Regions from separate parts of the Clostridium sp. LIBA-8841 genome, predicted to be linked through region 3. Evidence: a T-box and tRNA genes for the amino acid it is inferred to sense, from the RefSeq annotation. Region 3 holds a T-box; the other regions hold tRNA genes.
The links. A T-box is a leader RNA that pairs with one kind of tRNA and senses whether it is charged. The one in region 3 lies ahead of ileS (isoleucine--tRNA ligase), so its partner is inferred to be a tRNA-Ile.

Region 1 (4,293 bases), 170 kb from region 3:
GGGTGACCTATCCATGGCCAGGTTGAAGCGAGGGTAAAACCTCGTGGAGGACCGAACCACGTTGCTGTTGAAAAAGCATGGGATGAGCTGTGGATAGCGGAGAAATTCCAATCGAACCCGGAGATAGCTGGTTCTCTCCGAAATAGCTTTAGGGCTAGCGTCGAGTATGAGTAGTGGAGGTAGAGCACTGAATGGGCTAGGGGGCATAGCGCTTACCGAACCTTATCAAACTCCGAATGCCACATACTTTGAGCTCGGCAGTCAGACTACGAATGATAAGATCCGTGGTCAAAAGGGAAACAGCCCAGATCGTCAGCTAAGGTCCCAAAGTGTAAGTTAAGTGGGAAAGGATGTGAGATTTCTAAGACAACTAGGATGTTGGCTTAGAAGCAGCCACTCATTAAAAGAGTGCGTAATAGCTCACTAGTCGAGAGATCTTGCGCCGAAAATGTAACGGGGCTAAACTTACCACCGAAGCTACGGGCTTGAACTTAGTTCAAGCGGTAGGAGAGCGTCGTAACCGGGCTGAAGTCGTACCGTAAGGAGCGGTGGACTGGTTACGAGTGAGAATGTTGGCATCAGTAGCGAGATGTGGGTGAGAATCCCACAGGCCGAAAACCTAAGGTTTCCTCAGGAAGGTTCGTCCGCTGAGGGTTAGTCGGGACCTAAGCCGAGGCCGAAAGGCGTAGGTGATGGACAACTGGTTGATATTCCAGTACCACTACCATCGTTATTATCGATGGCGTGACGCAGGAGGATAGTGTGTGCTAGCTATTGGATGCTAGTCTAAGCATTTAGGCAGTGAAAGTAGGCAAATCCGCTTTCATAATGCTGAGGTGTGATGGGGAAGGTTCTACGGAACCGAAGTACATGATTCCACGCTGCCAAGAAAAGCGTCTAGAGAGAGAAGTAGTGCCCGTACCGCAAACCGACACAGGTAGGTGAGGAGAGAATCCTAAGGCCGGCGGAAGAATTACAGTTAAGGAACTCGGCAAATTGACCCCGTAAGTTCGCGAGAAGGGGTGCCTACGAGAGTAGGCCGCAGAGAATAGGCCCAAGCAACTGTTTAGCAAAAACACAGGTCTCTGCTAAAGCGTAAGCTGATGTATAGGGGCTGACGCCTGCCCGGTGCTGGAAGGTTAAGGGGAACACTTAGCGCAAGCGAAGGTGTGAACTTAAGCCCCAGTAAACGGCGGCCGTAACTATAACGGTCCTAAGGTAGCGAAATTCCTTGTCAGGTAAGTTCTGACCCGCACGAATGGCGTAATGACTTGGGCACTGTCTCAACTGTAAATCCGGCGAAGTTGTAGTGCGAGTGAAGATGCTCGCTACCCGCGATTGGACGGAAAGACCCCGTAGAGCTTTACTGTAGCTTAGCATTGAGTTTTGGTATTGTCTGTACAGGATAGGTGGGAGACTAGGAAACCAGGGCGTCAGCCTTGGTGGAGTCATCCTTGGGATACCACCCTGACAGTACTGAAATTCTAACTGGCGGCCATGAATCTGGTCACAGGACATTGTTAGGTGGGCAGTTTGACTGGGGCGGTCGCCTCCTAAAAAGTAACGGAGGCGCCCAAAGGTTCCCTCAGAACGGTCGGAAATCGTTCGTAGAGTGCAAAGGCAGAAGGGAGCCTGACTGCGACACCCACAAGTGGAGCAGGGACGAAAGTCGGGCTTAGTGATCCGGTGGTACCTCGTGGGAGGGCCATCGCTCAACGGATAAAAGCTACCTCGGGGATAACAGGCTGATCTCCCCCAAGAGTCCACATCGACGGGGAGGTTTGGCACCTCGATGTCGGCTCGTCGCATCCTGGGGCTGAAGTAGGTCCCAAGGGTTGGGCTGTTCGCCCATTAAAGCGGCACGCGAGCTGGGTTCAGAACGTCGTGAGACAGTTCGGTCCCTATCCGTCGCGGGCGTAGGAAATTTGAGAGGAGCTGTCCTTAGTACGAGAGGACCGGGATGGACTGACCTCTGGTGTACCAGTTGTTCTGCCAAGAGCACAGCTGGGTAGCTAAGTCGGGAATGGATAAACGCTGAAAGCATCTAAGCGTGAAGCCAACCTCAAGATGAGATTTCCCATAGCGTAAGCTAGTAAGATCCCTTGAAGAACACAAGGTTGATAGGTCGGGGGTGTAAGCATGGTAACATGTTCAGCTGACCGATACTAATAGATCGAGGGCTTGACCAAATATAGTAAATTAAATATGTGCAATTTTGAAAGAACAAAATCTTTCAAAAATATGTTGACAAATTATTAGAGATTTGATAACATATACATGTCATCTGGTGATGATGCTCTTTAGGGTAACACCCGTTTTCCATTCCGAACACGAAGGTTAAGCCTATTGAGGCCGATGGTACTGCACGGGAGACTGTGTGGGAGAGTAGGTGGTTGCCAGGTAATATGGATCTTTAGCTCAGTTGGTTAGAGCAACCGGCTCATAACCGGTAGGTCCGGGGTTCGAGTCCCTGAAGGTCCACCATTTTTGGGGGTATAGCTCAGTTGGGAGAGCACCTGCCTTGCACGCAGGGGGTCAAGAGTTCGAATCTCTTTATCTCCACCAAAAACTCTAAACATTTGTTTAGAGTTTTTTTATTGTCTTAAATACATATACAATTCTAAAGAATCTAAAATGTTCAAAATAATCTTAAAAATTTTCCACATAAATTATAAAAAACTAACAAGTTATCCACAGGAAATATGTGAGTTATATACATATAAACATTTAGTTAGTGGATAAATATATTAACGGAAAGATAATATATAATAATTATCTTTATATGTTATAATTTACAATATTAATATCTTTAATAAGAACAGAAGGTGAATACCTAATATGACTTACAGAATAAAGCAATTCTTTTGGGCTATTTCAGCTAATTTTAAAGAGCTAGATTATGCTTATGTAGAATGCTTTTTAACTGAGTACGAGTTACACCTTTTTAAAAAACTTAAAAAAGGTGAGCAGCTACATTGTATAAAAGTTTCTAGGGATTGTGTTAGATTAGCTAGAGCTAAAGGAATTAACTCAGATATACAATTAAGAAAAGTTTCTAAATTAGGATTATTACATGATATAGGAAAACTATATTATCCATTAAATGTGATGACTAAATCTTTTTTAATTTTGGGAAAAAGATTATCTAATAATGAAATAAGAAAGTTTCAAAATATAAAAGCTATATATATTTACTATAATCATGGAGATAAAGCATTTAATTATCTAAGAGAAAATGATTATGATCCAGATTTTATAGAAGCAATTAAGGGACATCATTCTATGAAGAGTGGGAATAATATATTGCTAGATATATTAAAAGAAGCAGATGATATGAATTAATTTAAAAAAATATTTTTTATAGAATTTATAAATATAATTTTCTATATAGATTTTATTAAAGTTCAGAGGTTATTAATATATATCTGAATTTTAATAAAGTTTTATTTTAAGTATATATATGAAATATTAAAAATTTAAGGAGGGGAAATTTTGAAAAATAAGATACTAAATATAGTTCTTATGAGTGTCTTACTTCTAGTTGTAATTTTATTAGTTTCAACTAACTTTATTATTAATGTTCAATGGTTTAAAGAAGTAGGATATTTAGATGTGTTTTTTACTAAATTAGTGGCTATATGCAAATTATTTATACCTATATTTATAGTATATTTTGCTGTTATAGCTATATATCTTTTTTCTTTGAGAAAAAGTATAAATAATTTAGTGGGGGAATCTAAGTTTAAATCAATTAAAAAATATTTCTTGTTATTAAATTTAGGAATATCAGTATTAGGAGCTGGAGCTACTGCAGCAACTCAGTGGTATAAAATTCTTCAATTTACTAATGCAGTTCCTTTTGGAGAAGTAGATCCTATATTTAACAAAGATATATCTTTTTATGTTTTTAAACTTCCATTAGTACAATCTATTTTTAATGCTACTATATCATTAATAGTTATATTAGCTATTATAACAGTTTTAATCTATTTAGCGTTAGGTCTTAAAGATAAATTCTATCAAAACCAAGATAATGTTATAAGTATAAATAATAGGGTTGATGGTATAAGAAAATTTGCGGGAAAACAACTAGCAGTGTTAGCATCAATATTAGCATTACTTATAGCTGGTGGTTACTTATTAAAATCATATAATTTAGTTTATAGTACTAGGGGAGTAGTCTATGGAGCAAGCTATACAGATGTTAAGATAACATTATTATTTTATAAGGTTATAGCTGTAGCCTGCGTAATATCTTCAATAATAGTTTTTGTTTCAATATTAAGGACAAAA
Region 2 (4,293 bases), 250 kb from region 3:
ATACTTTGAGCTCGGCAGTCAGACTACGAATGATAAGATCCGTGGTCAAAAGGGAAACAGCCCAGATCGTCAGCTAAGGTCCCAAAGTGTAAGTTAAGTGGGAAAGGATGTGAGATTTCTAAGACAACTAGGATGTTGGCTTAGAAGCAGCCACTCATTAAAAGAGTGCGTAATAGCTCACTAGTCGAGAGATCTTGCGCCGAAAATGTAACGGGGCTAAACTTACCACCGAAGCTACGGGCTTGAACTTAGTTCAAGCGGTAGGAGAGCGTCGTAACCGGGCTGAAGTCGTACCGTAAGGAGCGGTGGACTGGTTACGAGTGAGAATGTTGGCATCAGTAGCGAGATGTGGGTGAGAATCCCACAGGCCGAAAACCTAAGGTTTCCTCAGGAAGGTTCGTCCGCTGAGGGTTAGTCGGGACCTAAGCCGAGGCCGAAAGGCGTAGGTGATGGACAACTGGTTGATATTCCAGTACCACTACCATCGTTATTATCGATGGCGTGACGCAGGAGGATAGTGTGTGCTAGCTATTGGATGCTAGTCTAAGCATTTAGGCAGTGAAAGTAGGCAAATCCGCTTTCATAATGCTGAGGTGTGATGGGGAAGGTTCTACGGAACCGAAGTACATGATTCCACGCTGCCAAGAAAAGCGTCTAGAGAGAGAAGTAGTGCCCGTACCGCAAACCGACACAGGTAGGTGAGGAGAGAATCCTAAGGCCGGCGGAAGAATTACAGTTAAGGAACTCGGCAAATTGACCCCGTAAGTTCGCGAGAAGGGGTGCCTACGAGAGTAGGCCGCAGAGAATAGGCCCAAGCAACTGTTTAGCAAAAACACAGGTCTCTGCTAAAGCGTAAGCTGATGTATAGGGGCTGACGCCTGCCCGGTGCTGGAAGGTTAAGGGGAACACTTAGCGCAAGCGAAGGTGTGAACTTAAGCCCCAGTAAACGGCGGCCGTAACTATAACGGTCCTAAGGTAGCGAAATTCCTTGTCAGGTAAGTTCTGACCCGCACGAATGGCGTAATGACTTGGGCACTGTCTCAACTGTAAATCCGGCGAAGTTGTAGTGCGAGTGAAGATGCTCGCTACCCGCGATTGGACGGAAAGACCCCGTAGAGCTTTACTGTAGCTTAGCATTGAGTTTTGGTATTGTCTGTACAGGATAGGTGGGAGACTAGGAAACCAGGGCGTCAGCCTTGGTGGAGTCATCCTTGGGATACCACCCTGACAGTACTGAAATTCTAACTGGCGGCCATGAATCTGGTCACAGGACATTGTTAGGTGGGCAGTTTGACTGGGGCGGTCGCCTCCTAAAAAGTAACGGAGGCGCCCAAAGGTTCCCTCAGAACGGTCGGAAATCGTTCGTAGAGTGCAAAGGCAGAAGGGAGCCTGACTGCGACACCCACAAGTGGAGCAGGGACGAAAGTCGGGCTTAGTGATCCGGTGGTACCTCGTGGGAGGGCCATCGCTCAACGGATAAAAGCTACCTCGGGGATAACAGGCTGATCTCCCCCAAGAGTCCACATCGACGGGGAGGTTTGGCACCTCGATGTCGGCTCGTCGCATCCTGGGGCTGAAGTAGGTCCCAAGGGTTGGGCTGTTCGCCCATTAAAGCGGCACGCGAGCTGGGTTCAGAACGTCGTGAGACAGTTCGGTCCCTATCCGTCGCGGGCGTAGGAAATTTGAGAGGAGCTGTCCTTAGTACGAGAGGACCGGGATGGACTGACCTCTGGTGTACCAGTTGTTCTGCCAAGAGCACAGCTGGGTAGCTAAGTCGGGAATGGATAAACGCTGAAAGCATCTAAGCGTGAAGCCAACCTCAAGATGAGATTTCCCATAGCGTAAGCTAGTAAGATCCCTTGAAGAACACAAGGTTGATAGGTCGGGGGTGTAAGCATGGTAACATGTTCAGCTGACCGATACTAATAGATCGAGGGCTTGACCAAATATAGTAAATTAAATATGTGCAATTTTGAAAGAACAAAATCTTTCAAAAATATGTTGACAAATTGTTAGAGATTTGATAACATATACATGTCATCTGGTGATGATGCTCTTTAGGGTAACACCCGTTTTCCATTCCGAACACGAAGGTTAAGCCTATTGAGGCCGATGGTACTGCACGGGAGACTGTGTGGGAGAGTAGGTGGTTGCCAGGTAATATGGATCTTTAGCTCAGTTGGTTAGAGCAACCGGCTCATAACCGGTAGGTCCGGGGTTCGAGTCCCTGAAGGTCCACCATTTTTGGGGGTATAGCTCAGTTGGGAGAGCACCTGCCTTGCACGCAGGGGGTCAAGAGTTCGAATCTCTTTATCTCCACCATTAAAGCTATGAACGAAGTTCATAGCTTTTTTATTATGTAAAATAATATAAGTTTTAATTAATCTAATTTATTTAAATAGTAACAGAAATTAATCTTATTTTTATATTGAATGACATAGTATAAGCATAGGATAAAGTTTTTAATGTTTGTTTATTAAAAGCCAGGTGCTGTTGTATATTAACTTTAGAACCACCTTTTAAATAAAGGTGGTTTTAACTTTTATCAAGTGTATATAAAGCTATGTTTTAGTTTTGTTTTATAAATAAAAACATATATTAACTGTGTTTAAAGTATTTTTTACAAAAATTAACACATAAATACTTATATTTTATAGAAAATATTTATGTTTTTATTTATAATTATTATGATGGTTAAATTTTAATTATTATTATAAGTTTTATATTGAGAAAACTAATATATAATAATAGGTTTAAGATAAAGTGGAAAAATAAAATAGAATATAATTTTATAAATAAATTTTTAAACTTAAATTTATAATGTTTTTATAAAGCATGTATCAAAATTTTAACTTTAGTGATTTAAAGTTGTGTAGTCATGAAAATTAGAATTTTCTTTAAGTGATCAGATTTTTATTTATAGCAATTTTATGTAAAACTTATATTGTAAGAATAGATTAGAAGATGTAGCAATTTAATTATAGTTATAAATAAATTACAGAAGAAACTATTTAAAGGAGAAATATATAGTTAAAAATCGATGTTTTTTGATTTATTCACTTTTAGGAGGATTAAAAGATGGGAAAACCTAAATTAAAAAAGGAAATAGGATTATTTACAGCTACTGCACTTGTAGTTGGAAATATGATGGGATCGGGAATATTTATGCTTCCAGCCAGTTTAGCAGGTGTTTCTGGTCCAGGTGCTACAATAATGGCCTGGATATTAACAGGACTAGGATCTTTAATATTAGCCTTAACATTTGCTAACTTAGGATCAAAGATTCCTAAGACTGGAGGAACATATGAGTATTCTAGATTAGCTTATGGGAACTTTATGGGATTTATGACAGCATGGCTTTATTGGAATGGTTCATGGATTGGAAATGCTACTATTTTTATAGTTGTTGCAACTTATTTAGGTGAAGTAGTGACTTCCTTAACTAATTCGCCAATAGCAGGATTTTTATTTTGCTCAGCAATTTTATGGATTTGTACTTATATAAATATAAGAGGAACAAAGTTAGCTGGTACAGTTGCTTCTGTAATAACGGTCTTTAAAGTTTTATTATTTGTATTCTTCATTATTGTTGGATTAATGTATTTTAATCCTGCAAACTTAACACCAATGTTCCCAGCAGAAAAAGGTATATCTACTATTCCTGCGGCAGCTGCATTAACTTTATGGGCATTCATGGGGCTAGAAACTGCATCTGTTGCAGGTGGAGAAATAAAAGATCCTGAAAAGAATATAAAGAGAAGTACTATTATGGGAATGTTAATTAGCACAATATTATACATATTAATAAGTATTGTGGCTATGGGAGCTATGAGTCAAAATGAATTAGCTACAAGTACTGCACCTATATCAGATATAATAGTTAAAGTTTTAAATTTAAAGAGTTTAAATATTTTAAATGTAGCTATAGCTATTAGTATTTTAGGAACTGGTATGGGATGGTTATTATCAACGGCTAGGGTTGCTTATGCTGCTGGAGAAGATGGAATTTTCCCTAGGACATTTGCTAAAGTACATCCTAAGTACGATACTCCATATGTAGCTTTAATAATAGGAAGTATATTTATTAATATTATATTCTTAATGAACTTTACTAAAGGGTTAGCAGGTGCATATAACTTTATAGTTGTATTAGCTACTTTAAGTTATCTACCAATATACGCTTTTTCAACTATTGCTGAAATAATATTAATGGTTAAAGAAGATAAAAAACCTACTTTTAAAAAGCATTTAGGTTTAATCATAAGATGTTTATTAGGTTTTGCTTTCGCAACT
Region 3 (4,293 bases):
CGATTATATACTAAACTAAAGTGAGAATATACTTAATACTAATATATTGAGTTTGAGGAACAAGAGTTGGTAAAAAGGGGAGCGCTTATGCAAAAGTATTGTAAAAATCCAAATAATATAAATGTTTTAGTAGATCATGAAAGTGGAAGAGGGTTTAAAGTTACTTTTCCTATTAATGAAGAGGGTGAAAGTAATATATTAGTTATTACTAGAGCTCCAAAATCACATAACATTGAGGATCTAAAAAAAGAATTAAATAAGGCTATAAAATATTTAATGAACAATGAGGATGAACTTGGAATAATAAAAGAAATAAATTTCGTATTCCTATTTCCTGTTATTGAATACAGCAAAGATGTTTTAGAAGAAGTTTATAATACCAAAGGCGAGCTATTCCTATGCGGAAATGATGGGTTTATTGAGAATGGAGAGTACTTAAAAAATGATTTAATCATATTTGAAAGTTTAATAAATAGTACTCATATAATCTTTGCTTGGGGAGAGCCAACGTCTAAAGATATTAGAAGAGTATATGAAAATAGATTACATTATCTTTTAAAAGGATTTAAAGTGGTTAAGAATAATTGCTTTGATGTAAAGAAATTTTATTTTGTAGGAGCACTTACAAATCAAGGATATCCTAGACATTATAATGGTTGGACAAAAAACTTACCATTAAACGAATTTGAAATTTAAAAAAGTACGAGCAGTAGTGATGATACTCCTATTGCTCGTACTTTTTTGCTTTTTTAATTAAAGCTAATTCTTATATAAAGCTAAAATATTATTTAAAAGTTAATAGTTATGGGCAAGTTAAAATAAAAAAAAGAGTACCTTTCGGTACTCTTTTTAGGGAGATACAAAATTAAAACAGTAAATAAGTTTTGCTTAAAAGAATTATTGGTTGTCTTCAATTAATTCTTCAATTTTGTCTCTACATCTACAACCTCTACAAGAACCTTTTGTTGCACCAGTTACCTCAGCTACTGCTTCAACTGTGTGTGCACCATTTTTGATAGCTTCTTTTATCTTTGCTCTTGAGATTGCTCTGCAGATACAAACTTTAGTCATTTTATCAATTACTTGTTGATTTAAATTATTGTTATCAGTCATACTATTTTTCCTCCTAATACATCAAAGTAAAACAGCACGATTAACAAAAGGGAATGGAATGTATTTGATGATTTAATTATAAGTTAGTTGATAAGAAAAGTCAACATTAAATAATAAAAATTATTAATTAATTTTATTTATTAAATATATAAGTTGATACTTATAATTATTAGGTTGTACCAAAATAGATTTTTTATTAAGAAATAAATTAAATAAATAATCAAAGCTTTCAAATATATGGATTTGTTTCGTTGACTTTTTAAAAGTGCTATTATATAATTTTTTTAAAGACTGTGAACAGGGCAAGTACTTATATAAAACCTTATTCAGAGAGTAGTTGGTTGGTGCGAGACTATAAGGATATCTAAGGAAAATCACCTGGGAGTTGGAGACTGAAAGGAATAGATTCTGATTAAGTTATCCCGTATATCCACGTTACAGGATGCGAGCATTGTAAGTGCTTTTAATTACCTATCGTAAACACGTAAACTTTTAATATTTATAATTGAATTATATAGATAGGTTTGAACTTTAGGTGGTATAGCGAATATAACTTCGTCCTTTTAGGATGGAGTTTTTTTATTTTTCACTAAGTTTTGTCTAGATAAGCAATTATAAGTAAATAATTTAAATATTAAATAAGAGAAGGAAAGGAGTTTCAATATGTACAAAAAAGTTGAATTACCTAAAGGTTTTGTAGGCGTAGAAAAAGAAGTTGCAAACCTTTGGAAAGAAAAAAATGTAATACAAAAAAACTTCGATATGAACCAAGATGGTGAATACTTTACATTCTATGATGGTCCTCCAACAGCTAATGGTAAGCCACACGTAGGTCACGTATTAACAAGAGTTATGAAGGATATAATCCCAAGATACAAAGTTATGAAGGGTTATAAAGTTATAAGAAAAGCAGGTTGGGATACTCATGGGCTTCCAGTTGAGCTTGAAATAGAGAAGAAGTTAGGAATATCAGGTAAACCTCAAATAGAGGATTACGGTGTTGAAAAATTCGTAACTGAATGTAAAGATAGTGTTTTCACATATGTTAGCATGTGGGAAAAAATGACTGAGCAAATAGGTTATTGGGTAGATATGGAGAATCCATATGTTACTTACCATAATCCATACATAGAATCAGTATGGTGGGCTTTAAAGCAAATGTGGGATAAAAAACTTTTATATAAAGGTTATAAAACAATGCCTTACTGTCCAAGATGTGGAACAAGTTTATCATCACATGAGGTTTCACAAGGATACAAGGATGTTAAAGACTTAACTGCTATAGCTAAGTTTAAAGTTAAAGGAGAAGATAACAAATACTTCTTAGCTTGGACAACAACTCCTTGGACTTTACCTTCAAACGTTGCTTTATGTATAAATAAAGCTTATGACTATGTAGAAGCTAAGCAAGTTGAAGGAGATGAAATATTCATCTTAGCTAAAGATTTAGCACCTAAGGTTTTAGGAGAAGGATTTGAAATAGTTAGAGAATTCAAAGGTGAAGAATTATTAGGAATGGAATATGAGCAATTATTACCATTCGTAACTCCAACTGAAGGAAAAGCTTTCGTAGTTGTTCACGGTGACTACGTAACTTTATCAGATGGTACCGGTATAGTTCATATAGCTCCTGCGTATGGTGAAGATGATAACTTAATAGGAAAGCAAAATGGATTAGCATTCTTAAACTTAGTTGACTTAAGTGGTAACTTTGTAGAAGAAGTAACTCCTTGGGCTGGAAAATTCGTTAAGAAATGTGACCAACAAATCGTTGATTACTTAAAAGAAGAAAATAAATTATTTAAAGCTGAAAAGCATACTCACTCATATCCACATTGTTGGAGATGTGACACTCCACTTCTTTACTATCCAAAAGATAGCTGGTTTGTTGCAATGACAACTTTAAGAGATAAACTTTTAGCTAATAATGAAAAAATAAACTGGTACCCAGATAACATCAAGAACGGAAGATTTGGTAAGTTCTTAGAGAATGTTATAGACTGGGGTATCTCAAGAGATAGATACTGGGGAACTCCACTTCCAATATGGGAATGTGAGTGTGGACACAGAGAATGTATAGGAAGTATAGAAGAACTAAAAACTAAAGGAATAAATGTTCCAGAAGATATAGAACTTCATAAGCCATACATTGATAAAGTTCACTTAAATTGTCCTCATTGTAATAAGGAGATGAAGAGAACTGCTGAGGTTATTGACTGTTGGTTCGATTCAGGATCAATGCCATTTGCACAACTTCATTATCCATTTGAGAACAAAGAGTTATTTGATCAAAACTACCCAGCTCAATTCATATCAGAAGCTGTTGACCAAACAAGAGGATGGTTCTACACAATGTTAGCAATATCAACTGCTATATTTGATAGAAATCCATTTGAAAACTGTATAGTTTTAGGTCACGTTCTTGATAAGAAGGGCTTAAAAATGTCAAAATCTAAGGGTAACGTAGTTGATCCATTTGAAGTACTTGATTCACAAGGTGCTGATGCTACAAGATGGCATTTCTACACTGCTAGTGCTCCATGGTTACCAACTAGATTCTCAATAGAAGACGTTGCTGAAACTCAAAGAAAATTCTTAAGTACATTATGGAATGTTTACTCATTCTATGTTTTATATGCAGAGTTAGACAAATTCAATCCATTAGAGTATAAAGATTTCGTATCAGATAACGTGATGGATAAATGGATAATGTCAAAACTTAATACTTTAGTTAAAGATGTAGATGATCACTTAAATAACTACAGAATAACTCAAGCTGCTTTAGAAATAGAAGAGTTCACAGATGAGTTATCAAACTGGTATGTAAGAAGAAACAGAGCAAGATACTGGTCAGAAGAATTAACTGATGACAAGATTGGTGCATACACTACTTTATACAGAGTATTAGTAACTTTATGTAAGGTTGCTGCTCCATTTGTACCATTCATAACAGAAGAAATCTACCAAAACTTAGTAGTTAACTTAGATGAAAATGCTCTAGAAAGTATTCACTTAGGAGCATGGCCAGAAGTTGATGAAAAGGCTATAGATAAGAAGTTAGAAGAAAAAATGGATTTAGCTTACAAGATAGTTAAGCTTGGAAGAAGTGCAAGAAATGCTGCTAACATCAAGAATAGACAGCCACTTTCAAAGATGCTTCTTTCAACTACAGAGCTTCCT

Region 1: it has a tRNA-Ile gene. The T-box ahead of ileS (isoleucine--tRNA ligase) is inferred to sense a tRNA for this amino acid. The anticodon was not compared.
Region 2: it has a tRNA-Ile gene. The T-box ahead of ileS (isoleucine--tRNA ligase) is inferred to sense a tRNA for this amino acid. The anticodon was not compared.

Annotation. Positions count from the first base shown of each region.
Region 1 covers NZ_CM173488.1:12,177-16,469, forward strand. Annotated here, with positions in the region: rRNA gene AC2A4K_RS00045 (23S ribosomal RNA) at 1-2,189, shown strand, start outside; rRNA gene rrf (5S ribosomal RNA) at 2,284-2,402, shown strand; tRNA gene AC2A4K_RS00055 (tRNA-Ile) at 2,408-2,484, shown strand; tRNA gene AC2A4K_RS00060 (tRNA-Ala) at 2,490-2,565, shown strand; gene AC2A4K_RS00065 (HD domain-containing protein) at 2,839-3,342, shown strand; gene AC2A4K_RS00070 (UPF0182 family protein) at 3,493-4,293, shown strand, end outside.
Region 2 covers NZ_CM173488.1:87,673-91,965, forward strand. Annotated here, with positions in the region: rRNA gene AC2A4K_RS00425 (23S ribosomal RNA) at 1-1,946, shown strand, start outside; rRNA gene rrf (5S ribosomal RNA) at 2,041-2,159, shown strand; tRNA gene AC2A4K_RS00435 (tRNA-Ile) at 2,165-2,241, shown strand; tRNA gene AC2A4K_RS00440 (tRNA-Ala) at 2,247-2,322, shown strand; gene AC2A4K_RS00445 (APC family permease) at 3,079-4,293, shown strand, end outside.
Region 3 covers NZ_CM173488.1:3,693,472-3,697,764, reverse strand. Annotated here, with positions in the region: gene AC2A4K_RS16525 (DUF1643 domain-containing protein) at 88-696, shown strand; gene AC2A4K_RS16520 ((2Fe-2S)-binding protein) at 898-1,113, opposite strand; T-box leader at 1,398-1,679, shown strand; gene ileS (isoleucine--tRNA ligase) at 1,777-4,293, shown strand, end outside.